Regions from separate parts of the Streptomyces yamdrokensis genome, predicted to be linked through region 2. Evidence: riboswitches for the same ligand, from Rfam matches in the RefSeq annotation. Region 2 holds a riboswitch; the other holds the start of a gene.
The links. Region 2 has a riboswitch for S-adenosylmethionine ahead of thrC (threonine synthase). Riboswitches for the same ligand answer to the same signal wherever they lie in the genome.
Positions count from the first base shown of each region.

Region 1: it holds a riboswitch for S-adenosylmethionine, as region 2 does, so the genes downstream of both, ACWZEH_RS08300 (aminotransferase class V-fold PLP-dependent enzyme) here and thrC (threonine synthase) in region 2, are expected to answer to the same signal.

Region 1 covers NZ_CM132679.1:1,981,206-1,986,391, reverse strand. The annotation lists gene qcrA (cytochrome bc1 complex Rieske iron-sulfur subunit) at 1-655, shown strand, start outside; gene qcrB (cytochrome bc1 complex cytochrome b subunit) at 652-2,313, shown strand; gene trpD (anthranilate phosphoribosyltransferase) at 2,505-3,569, shown strand; SAM riboswitch class IV at 3,676-3,792, shown strand; gene ACWZEH_RS08300 (aminotransferase class V-fold PLP-dependent enzyme) at 3,996-5,186, shown strand, end outside.
Region 2 covers NZ_CM132679.1:3,499,880-3,505,065, reverse strand. The annotation lists gene ACWZEH_RS15320 (alpha,alpha-trehalose-phosphate synthase (UDP-forming)) at 13-1,437, opposite strand; gene ACWZEH_RS15315 (glucosyl-3-phosphoglycerate synthase) at 1,576-2,520, opposite strand; SAM riboswitch class I at 2,786-2,993, shown strand; gene thrC (threonine synthase) at 3,012-4,334, shown strand; gene ACWZEH_RS15305 (MoaD/ThiS family protein) at 4,331-4,606, shown strand; gene ACWZEH_RS15300 (cold-shock protein) at 5,058-5,186, shown strand, end outside.

The DNA.
Region 1 (5,186 bases), 1.5 Mb from region 2:
CTCCGCGTCGCCGGAGGTCCGTGAGCAGGTCATGGACGACTTCCGCCAGGGCGCGAAGGAGTCCGTGATCGGTCGGCGCAAGCTGATCCGCAACACGATGTTCGGTGCGCTGGCCCTGTTCCCGCTCTCCGGCGTGGTCCTCCTGCGCGACCTCGGGCCGCTGCCCGAGGACAAGCTCCGCCACACCCTGTGGGCCAAGGGCAAGCTGCTCATCAACATGAACACGGACGAGCCCATGCGGCCGTCCGACATCCTCGTGGGCTCGCTGACCTTCGCCAAGCCCGAGGGCCTGGACGAGCACGAGCACGGGTTCTTGAACGAGATCGCCAAGGCCGCCCTGATGCTCGTCCGCATCGAGCCGGAGGACATCAAGGACAAGCGCGAGCTCGAGTGGTCGCACGAGGGCATCGTCGCGTACTCGAAGATCTGCACCCACGTCGGCTGCCCGATCTCCCTGTACGAGCAGCAGACGCACCACGTGCTGTGCCCCTGCCACCAGTCCACCTTCGACCTTGCCGACGGGGCCCGGGTCATCTTCGGTCCCGCGGGTCACGCCCTGCCGCAGCTGCGCATCGGTGTGAACGACGAGGGCTATCTCGAGGCGCTCGGCGACTTCGAAGAGCCCGTCGGTCCTTCGTTCTGGGAGCGCGGATGAGTACTACGACCAGCACCACGAATCCGTCGGGCGCCGACCGCCCGGGTCGCTCGCGCGGAAAGGCCCCGGCCGGCGAACGCGTCGCCGACTGGGCCGACGGCCGGCTGGGGATCTACTCCCTGGCCAAGGCCAACATGCGCAAGATCTTCCCCGACCACTGGTCGTTCATGCTGGGTGAGATCTGCCTCTACAGCTTCCTCATCATCATCCTCACGGGTGTGTACCTGACGCTGTTCTTCCACCCGTCGATGAACGAGGTGGAGTACCACGGCAGCTACATCCCGATGCAGGGCCAGCTGATGAGCGAGGCGTACAAGTCGACGCTCGACATCAGCTTCGACGTCCGCGGCGGTCTGCTGATCCGGCAGATCCACCACTGGGCCGCGATCGTCTTCATCGCCGGCATGTTCGTGCACATGATGCGCGTCTTCTTCACCGGCGCGTTCCGCAAGCCGCGTGAGATCAACTGGCTGTTCGGCTTCCTGCTGCTCGTCCTCGGCATGTTCACCGGCTTCACCGGTTACTCGCTCCCGGACGACCTGCTCTCCGGCACCGGTGTCCGCTTCACGCAGGGCGCGATCCTGTCCGTGCCGATCGTCGGCACGTACATCTCGATGTTCCTGTTCGGCGGGGAGTTCCCGGGGGACGACTTCGTCGCCCGGTTCTACTCGATCCACATCCTGCTGTTGCCGGGCATCATGCTCGGCCTCGTGGTGGCGCACCTGATCCTGGTCTTCTACCACAAGCACACGCAGTTCGCGGGCCCCGGCAAGACCAACAACAACGTCGTGGGCATGCCGCTGCTGCCGGTGTACATGGCGAAGGCCGGAGGCTTCTTCTTCCTGGTCTTCGGCGTGCTGGCCGCCGTCTCGGCGATCGCGACGATCAACCCGATCTGGAACATCGGCCCCTACCGGCCGGACATGGTCTCCACCGGAGCCCAGCCCGACTGGTACATGGGCTTCGCCGAGGGCCTGGTCCGTGCCATGCCCGGCTGGGAGATCAACTTCTGGGGTTACACGCTGGCCCTGGGCGTCTTCATCCCACTCGTGATCTTCGGAGTCTTCCTCGGGGCGATCGCGGTCTACCCGTTCATCGAATCCTGGGTGACCGGGGACAAGCGCGAGCACCACATCCTGGACCGGCCGCGCAACGCCCCGACCCGGACGGGGCTGGGTGTCGCCTGGGTCACCGGCTACATGATCACGCTGATCGGCGGCGGCAACGACATCATCGCCACGCACTTCAACCTCTCGATCAACGCGGTCACCTGGTTCGTCCGGATCGGGTTCTTCGTCGGACCGGTCATCGCGTTCATCGTCACCAAGCGGATCTGTCTCGGCCTCCAGCGCCGGGACCGGGACAAGGTGCTGCACGGCCGCGAGTCGGGCATCATCAAGCGCCTGCCGCACGGTGAGTTCATCGAGGTCCACGAGCCGCTCAGCCAGGAGCAGCTGCACACCCTCACGGCGCACGAGCAGTACAAGCCGGCCGAGATCGGCCCGCTCGTCGACGAGAACGGTGTCGAGCGCAAGGTGAAGCCGCTGGAGAAGCTGCGCGCCAAGCTCAGCAAGGGCTACTACGGCGAGGAGTCCCAGATCCCGAAGCCGACCGCCGAGGAGTACAAGGAGATCACGAGCGGCCACGGCCACCACTGATCCCCTCACCGCCTCCACCGCCTTCCCAGGCGGCCAAGTCGCCACACGACTGCGAAGGGCCCCCGTCCGAGGACCGGACGGGGGCCCTTCGTCGTGCCCCGGAATCGATAGGGTGGTGACGAAACCCCCAGCCATCCGTCCGTCGAAGACCCATCCGTCTGCCGAGGACGTCGAGGACCCAGGAGCGGCCGATGAGCGCTGTGACCCCCGCAGGAGGCGACACCGCGGCGGGCCGCTCCTGGCCCGCCCTGCTGAACGGCCTGCTCGACGGCCGCGACCTGTCCGCCGACGACACCGCCTGGGCGATGGACCTGATCATGCGCGGCGAGGCCACCGACGCGCAGATCGCCGGGTTCGCCGTGTCCCTGCGGGCCAAGGGCGAGACCGTCGAGGAGATCACCGGCTGCGTCCGGGCGATGTACGACCACGCCATCGGCATCGAGGTGCCCGGCGCGACCGTCGACATCGTCGGCACCGGCGGCGACGGCGCCAGGACGGTGAACATCTCCACGATGTCCTCCATCGTCATCGCCGGCACCGGGGCGAAGGTCGTCAAGCACGGCAACCGGGCCGCCTCCTCCGCGTCCGGTGCCTCCGACGTCCTCGAGAAGCTCGGAGTCAACCTGGAACTGACCCCGCAGCGGGTCGCCGAGGTCGCCGAGGAAGCCGGGATCACCTTCTGCTTCGCGGTGAGGTTCCACCCGGCGCTGCGCCATGTGGCGGCCGCGCGAGGACAGCTCGGCATCCGGACGGTGTTCAACTTCCTGGGCCCGCTGGCCAACCCGGCCCGGGTCCGGTCCCAGGCCGTCGGGGTCGCCGACCCGAGGATGGCTCCGATCATGGCCGGCGTGTTCGCCGGACGCGGCCACTCCTCGCTGGTGTTCCGCGGCGACGACGGTCTCGACGAGCTGACCACCACCGGACCCTCGACCGTGTGGGTGGTCCGGGACGGCAAGGTGACCGAGGAACGCTTCGACCCGCGGGACGTCGGCATCGAGCCCGTGCCCCTGGAGGCCCTGCGCGGCGCCGACGCCTCGTACAACGCGGAGGTCGCCCGGCGGGTGCTGGACGGCGAGCGCGGCCCGGTGCGGGACGCGGTGCTGCTGAACTCGGCGGCGGCGCTGGTGGCGCTCGAGCCGGGCACGGGGACGCTGGCGGAGCAGATCCGGGCCGGGATGGCCAAGGCCGCCGAGTCGATCGACTCGGGCAGCGCCCGGCGGGTTCTGGAGCGCTGGGTGCTGGTCAGCAACGCGTGAGCCGCGTGCGAGCGGTACGGCAGGTGTGAGGGCGCGGTCCGGTCCGTCCAGGATCCGGACCGCGCCTTGCGCGTGGTGCGGGCCCGTGTGGCAGGATGTGGGACCAGGTCATGAGCGACAGCCATCAGGCCCCGGCCGGCTGTCCGGCAACCCTCCGTCCGTGGCGGGGTGCCCCGGGTGAGGACCAGGCCGTGAGCAGCAGGGCTCGCGGCAAGCGCGGACCCCTCGCACTCGATCGAGTGAGACACCAGGGGTCCTGGTCGTTCGAGGGAGCCTTCCGTTGAGCAAGCGAATGCGTTAGGGCGCTTCTGACGGGCCTTTCCAGGCCGCAGAGCCCCGCCTTTGCAGATTCCTCTCCACCCTCTCCCACGCTCGAGCCGTGCGCGCTCGCGTGGTGATTCCGCCTGCTGTCACGGGAGTCCAGCCATGTCCGTTTCCACCCTTTCCCCTCTTTCCGCTCCTTCCGCTCCTTCCGCTCCTTCCGCTGTTCCCACCGCCGATGCCGTCGCCCCGTCCGGCTGTGCCCCGCTGCCCGTGCTCGGCCGGGACGTCACCGTTCCGCTCGTCACCGGCGGGGAGGTCACCTACGCCGCGCTCGACTACGCCGCCAGCGCCCCGGCGCTCCAGCGCGTGTGGGACGACGTGGCCGCGTACGCGCCGTACTACGGCAGCGTCCACCGCGGCGCCGGCCACCTCTCCCAGCTCTCCACCGAGCTGTTCGAGAACGCCCGCGGGACCGTCGCCGAGTTCCTCGACTGCCGCGAGCGGGACCAGGTGGTCTTCACCCGGTCCACCACCGACTCGCTCAACCTGCTCGCCGCCGCGCTCCCGGACGACTGCCAGGTCTTCGTCTTCGAGACCGAGCACCACGCCGCCCTGCTGCCCTGGCGCGGCGCCCGCGTCACCTTCCTCGACGCCCCGGGCAGCCCGGAGCAGGCCGTACGGGCCCTGGAGCACGCCCTCGCCGCCCGCGACCCCCACGGCCCCGCCCTGGTCTGCGTCACCGGCGCCTCCAACGTCACCGGAGAGCTGTGGCCCGTACGGGAGCTGGCCGCCGCCGCCCACGCGCACGGCGCCCGGATCGTCCTGGACGCCGCCCAGCTCGCCCCGCACCGCGCGGTGAGCCTGCGCGAGCTGGACGTCGACTGGGTCGCCTTCTCCGGGCACAAGCTGTACGCCCCGTTCGGCACCGGTGTCCTGGCCGGCCGCTCGGACTGGCTGCGCCGGGCCGAGCCCTACCTCGCGGGCGGCGGCGCCAGTCGCAGGGTCGCCCGGCGGGCGGACGGGGGAGTGGACGTCCAGTGGCACGAGGGCGCCGCCCGCCACGAGGCCGGCTCGCCCAACGTCATCGGCGCCCACGCCGTCGCCTCGGCCTGTAAAGCGCTCGGCACGGCCGGGTTCGGCGCGCTGGCCGCCCACGAGGAGCGGCTGATCCGCACCGTACGGGACGGGCTCGCGGACGTGCCCGAGGTGCGGTTCCTGTCCCTGTTCGGGGACGGCGCGCCGCGCGTCGGCGTGCTCTCCTTCGTCGTCGACGGCTGGAACAGCTCCCACTTCGCCGCGGCCCTCTCCGCCGAGTACGGCATCGGCGTACGGGACGGACTGTTCTGCGCCCAC
Region 2 (5,186 bases):
CGGCGGCAGGCTTCAGTTGCCGTCCCGCAGGGCGTTCAGCTGCTCCAGGAACCACTGCTGCGGCGGCAGCGCGGTCGCCGCATCGGCCAGGCGCTTGGCGCGCTCGGTGCGCTCCTGAGGGCGCATCATGAGCCCCTCGTGCAGGGCCCGCGCCGTGTCGACCACGTCGTACGGGTTGACGGTGATCGCGTCCTCGCCCAGTTCCTCGTACGCGCCCGCCTCCCGGGACAGCACCAGCGCGCAGCCCCCTTCGGACAGGATCGGGATCTCCTTGGCGACCAGGTTCATCCCGTCCCGGATGGGGTTGACCAGCGCCACGTCGGCCAGCCGGTACGCGGCCAGGGAGCGCGCGAAGTCGTCCTTGACGTGCAGGACGACCGGACGCCAGCCCGGTGTCCCGTACCGCTCGTTGATCTCGTCGGCGACCCGCCGCACCTCGGCCGTGTAGTCGCGGTACACGGCGAGATCCTGCCGGGAGGGGTAGGCGAAGGCGACGTGCACGACCCGTTCGCGCCACTCGGGGTGGTCGTCGAGGAGCTGCCGGTACGCGAGCAGGCCGCGCACGATGTTCTTCGACAGCTCGGTCCGGTCGACCCGGACGACGGTCTTGCGCGCGGTCCCGTCGGGAGCCGTTCCGATCTCCTCGCGGAGCTCGGCGATCCGCTCCTCGACGTCCGCCTCGTGCGCCCGGCCGCGCAGGAAGTCCGCGTCGGCGCCCAGCCCGTGCACCCCGATCGCGGTCTCCCCGAGCCCGTCGGCGAACCGCTCGCAGCACGCGGTGAACGCGTCCGCCCAGCGCCGGGTCAGGAAGCCGAGCCGGTCCGCGCCCAGCATCCCGCGCAGCACCTGCCCGGCGATGTCGTCGGGCAGCATCCGGAAGTACTCCGGCGGAGCCCACGGCGTGTGCGAGAAGTGGCCGATGCGCAGATCGGGGCGGAGCTCCCGCAGCAGCCCCGGGACCAGCGTCAGGTGGTAGTCCTGCACCACCACCGCGGCCCCCCGCGCGGCCTCCTCGGCCAGCGCCTCGGCGAACGCCCGGTTGTAGGCCTCGTACGCCGCCCACCGCCGGCGGAACTCCGCGTCGAAGACGGGTTCCAGCGGTGTCTGGTACAGCATGTGGTGCACGAACCACAGCACCGAGTTCGCGATGCCGTTGTACGCGTCGGCGTGCACGTCCGCGGGGATGTCCAGCATCCGCACGCCGTCCTCGCCGACCCCGCGCCGTACGGCCTCGCGGTCGCCGTCGGACAGCGCCGAGCACACCCACAGCGCGTCCGCGTCGGACCCGATGGCCGACAGCCCGGACACCAGCCCGCCGCCGCCCCGCCTGGCGTGCAGCGAGCCGTCCTCGCCCACCGTGTACGAAACGGGGCCGCGGTTCGACGCGACCAGCACCCGAGCGTTCCGAGTGTCCTGACCAGCCTGCATGGGAGCCATACGCCTCAACCTAGCCCGCCTTTGAAACGCTCAAACGTACGGATCGGCCGTACGCGGATCAGCGGACCGGCCGTATACGACCGGATGCCCCCGGAAGGTCAGGTCAAGGGCTGCGGCAGGGGCCGCGGACCGTCGTGGTCAGGCCACCCGGCGGGACTGGTACTCGGCTATGTCCGTCATCGGAGGGCGCTCCTGGGTGTCCACCGGGTGGGTGTGGGGCTCGAAGCCGGTGCCGGTGCGTTCGAACTGGGTGAGAGCGGGGCGCAGGAGATGGCTGCGGGCCAGGCGGAGATGGGCGGTGCGGTAGATCGCGGCGGCCATGCGGCCGAGGGCCTGGCCGTCCTGGTGACGGTGTCTGCGCACGCCGACGTCGACCTGCGCGAGGGCGCCCAGGCCCACCAGGTGCAGGGCGTCGACCAGCATGCCCAGCTCGACGCCGTAGCCGACGGGGAAGGGCAGCCGTTCCAGGAGCGAGCGGCGGGCCGCGTACTCGCCGCCCAGCGGCTGCACGAAGCCGGCCAGCCGCGGCCAGTGCAGGTTGAGCAGCGGGCGCGCCATCAGTTCCGTGACCCGGCCGCCCTGGCCGGCGGCGTCGCCCAGGGGCCGGTCGTACATGGCCTTCACCAGCTGCACGTCCGGCTCCGTGAGCAGGGGGCCGACGATGCCGGTGACGAAGTCGGCGGAGAACTCCCTGAGGTCCGCGTCGACGAAGCAGACGATGTCCCCCCGGGTGACCAGCAGGGAGCGCCACAGCACCTCGCCCTTGCCGGGCACGGCGGGTATGCGGGGCAGGATCGCGTCCCGGTGCACCACGGTCGCGCCCGCCGCCGCGGCCACCCGGGCCGTGCGGTCGGTCGAGCCGGAGTCCACGACCACGACCTCGTCGACCAGCGGGACCCGCAGCATCAGGTCGTGCCGGATCGTCGCGACGATCTCCCCGACCGTCGCCTCCTCGTTGAGCGCGGGCAGCACCACGCTCACCGTCTGTCCCGTGGCGCGTTTCGCGGCCAGGAGGCGTTGCACCGGGCGGTCGGTCACGGACCAGGAGCGCTGGGCCAGCCAGCGCTCGACTTCTTCCAGCACGGTCGGCGGCTCCTCAGTCCTGTGGTCCATAGATCCTCGATCCTCTGGCCCATACTCCTGTGGCGCTCCTGCGGTCCGTACACCGGTGGTCCGTACACCGGTGGTCCGTGTCCCCGTGATCCGTCTCGCGGTTCGGACGTGCTCTCTGCACCGTCCTGGCCTTCGGTTACAGTCTTGGACAACGCGGACGGCCACGCACATCGGGGTCGCGACCCTCTCCGGTCCTCGTCCGCGCCGCACGACCGCACGACACACAACCGAATACAGCTCATCCAGAGGGGCAGAGGGAAACGGCCCGATGAAGCCCCGGCAACCCTCCAGCCGGTTCTCGTAGATCACCGCCGATCGACGGTCCAGCAGCGCGCCGCGCAGTGCGGATCGCGCACGTGGCGCCGATCGTTCTCGCGAGGCTCCCGGCTAGGGAAGGTGCCAAATCCGTCTCACGGCGAGATGCGTCGTGAGGAAGATGAGGAGAAAGGGCCTCGCCTCACATGGCTGTGCAGACTGTCGCAAACACCACCGGCTCCGCCGGACCCGCCGAGCGCTCCGCTTCGGCCGCGCCCTCCGTCGATCTCGGTCCCGCCGCCGCGTTGTCCTGCCGCGAGTGCGGCCACCGCGTACCGCTCGGCCCCGTCTTCGCCTGCGAGGAGTGTTTCGGCCCGCTGGAGATCGCCTACGACTTCTCGGCCTACGACACCGAGGAACTGCGCCGGCGCATCGAAGCGGGTCCCGCGAACATCTGGCGCTACGCGCCCCTGCTGCCCGTCCCCGCCGACGTGGCGACCAAGCCGAACATCAACCCGGGCTGGACCAAGCTCGTCCAGGCCGACAACCTCGCCCGCGAGCTCGGCGTCACCGGCGGTCTGTACGTCAAGGACGACTCCGGCAACCCGACGCACTCCTTCAAGGACCGGGTCGTCGCCCAGGCCCTGGAGGCCGCCCGCGCCTTCGGCTTCACCACCCTCTCCTGCTCCTCCACGGGCAACCTCGCCGGTGCCGTCGGCGCCGCCGCCGCCCGTGCCGGACTGCGCTCCTGCGTGTTCATCCCGCACGACCTGGAGCAGGGCAAGGTCGTCATGGCCGCCGTCTACGGCGGTGAGCTCGTCGGCATCGAGGGCAACTACGACGACGTGAACCGCTTCTGCTCCGAGCTGATCGGCGACCCGGCCGGCGAGGGCTGGGGCTTCGTCAACGTCAACCTGCGGCCGTACTACGCCGAGGGCTCCAAGACCCTCGCGTACGAGATCTGCGAGCAGCTCGGGTGGCGGCTGCCCGACCAGCTCGTCGTCCCGATCGCCTCCGGCTCGCAGCTCACGAAGATCGACAAGGGGCTGCGCGAGCTGATCGGGCTCGGTCTCGTCGAGGACAGGCCGTACAAGATCTTCGGTGCCCAGGCCGAGGGCTGCTCGCCGGTGTCGACCGCGTACAAGGCGGGCCACGACGTCGTCCGGCCGCAGAAGCCGAAGACCATCGCCAAGTCGCTCGCCATCGGCAACCCCGCCGACGGCCCGTACGTCCTGGACATCGCGCGCCGCACCGGCGGCGCCGTGGAGGACGTGACGGACGAGCAGGTCGTTCAGGCCATCAGGCTGCTCGCCCGGACCGAGGGCATCTTCGCGGAGACCGCGGGCGGCGTGACCGTCGGCGTCACGAAGAAGCTGATCGAGAACGGCGACCTGGATCCGTCCCTGACCACCGTCGTCCTCAACACCGGCGACGGCCTCAAGACGCTGGACGCGGTGGCCGACACCGGCCTGACCGCGACCATCCGCCCGAACCTGGACTCCTTCCGAGAGGCTGGCCTCAGCTCATGAGCGTGACCGTTCGCATCCCCACCATCCTGCGCACCTACACCGGCGGCAGGGCCGAGGTCGACGCCCAGGGCGCCACCCTCGGCGACGTCATCGCGGACCTGGAGAAGAACCACACCGGGATCGCCGCCCGCGTCCTCGACGACCAGGGCAAGCTGCGCCGCTTCGTCAACGTCTACGTCAACGACGACGACGTCCGTTTCGAGCAGGGCCTGCAGACCGCGACGCCGGACGGCGCGGGTGTGTCGATCATCCCGGCCGTCGCCGGCGGCTGACCGCGGCTGACGACAGCTGATCATTACCATCGGTAACCATCATTACCGGGTGTTCATCGGATTGCCCCCTCCGCGAGATAAGCGGAGGGGGCAATTCCGTAGGATTGAACGCGATAGAGTCGGGGAACGCGGTTCCGACTCCCCTGTCGGGAACCATTAATTCCTGCCGCTCACCCGACTGGATACAGCCAAAGTCCGGGCCCCTTCTGCGGCGTTTGAGGGTTTTGTCCGGGCTGACTTTCCCTGAAATCGGACGAATTGCCGTCGCATTCCGGCCCGGCGGTGTCGGGATTTCTCGTCCGACTGACCTGTTGCAGAGGGCAGTTGGGCAGATACATTCAGCCGCGGTCGACGCGTTCCGGCGCACGCCCCCAACCATTTGGGGAGTGAGGTCTGACCCGGATCCGCGAAGTGCGGATCTGTGCAAGGGCCAGTAATAGGGGAGTTAGGCATGGCTCAGGGCACCGTCAAGTGGTTCAACGCGGAGAAGGGGTACGGCTTCATCGCGGTCGACGGTGGTGCGGATGTTTTCGTCCACTACAGCGCGATCCAGATGGACGGCTACCGCACCCTTGAAGAG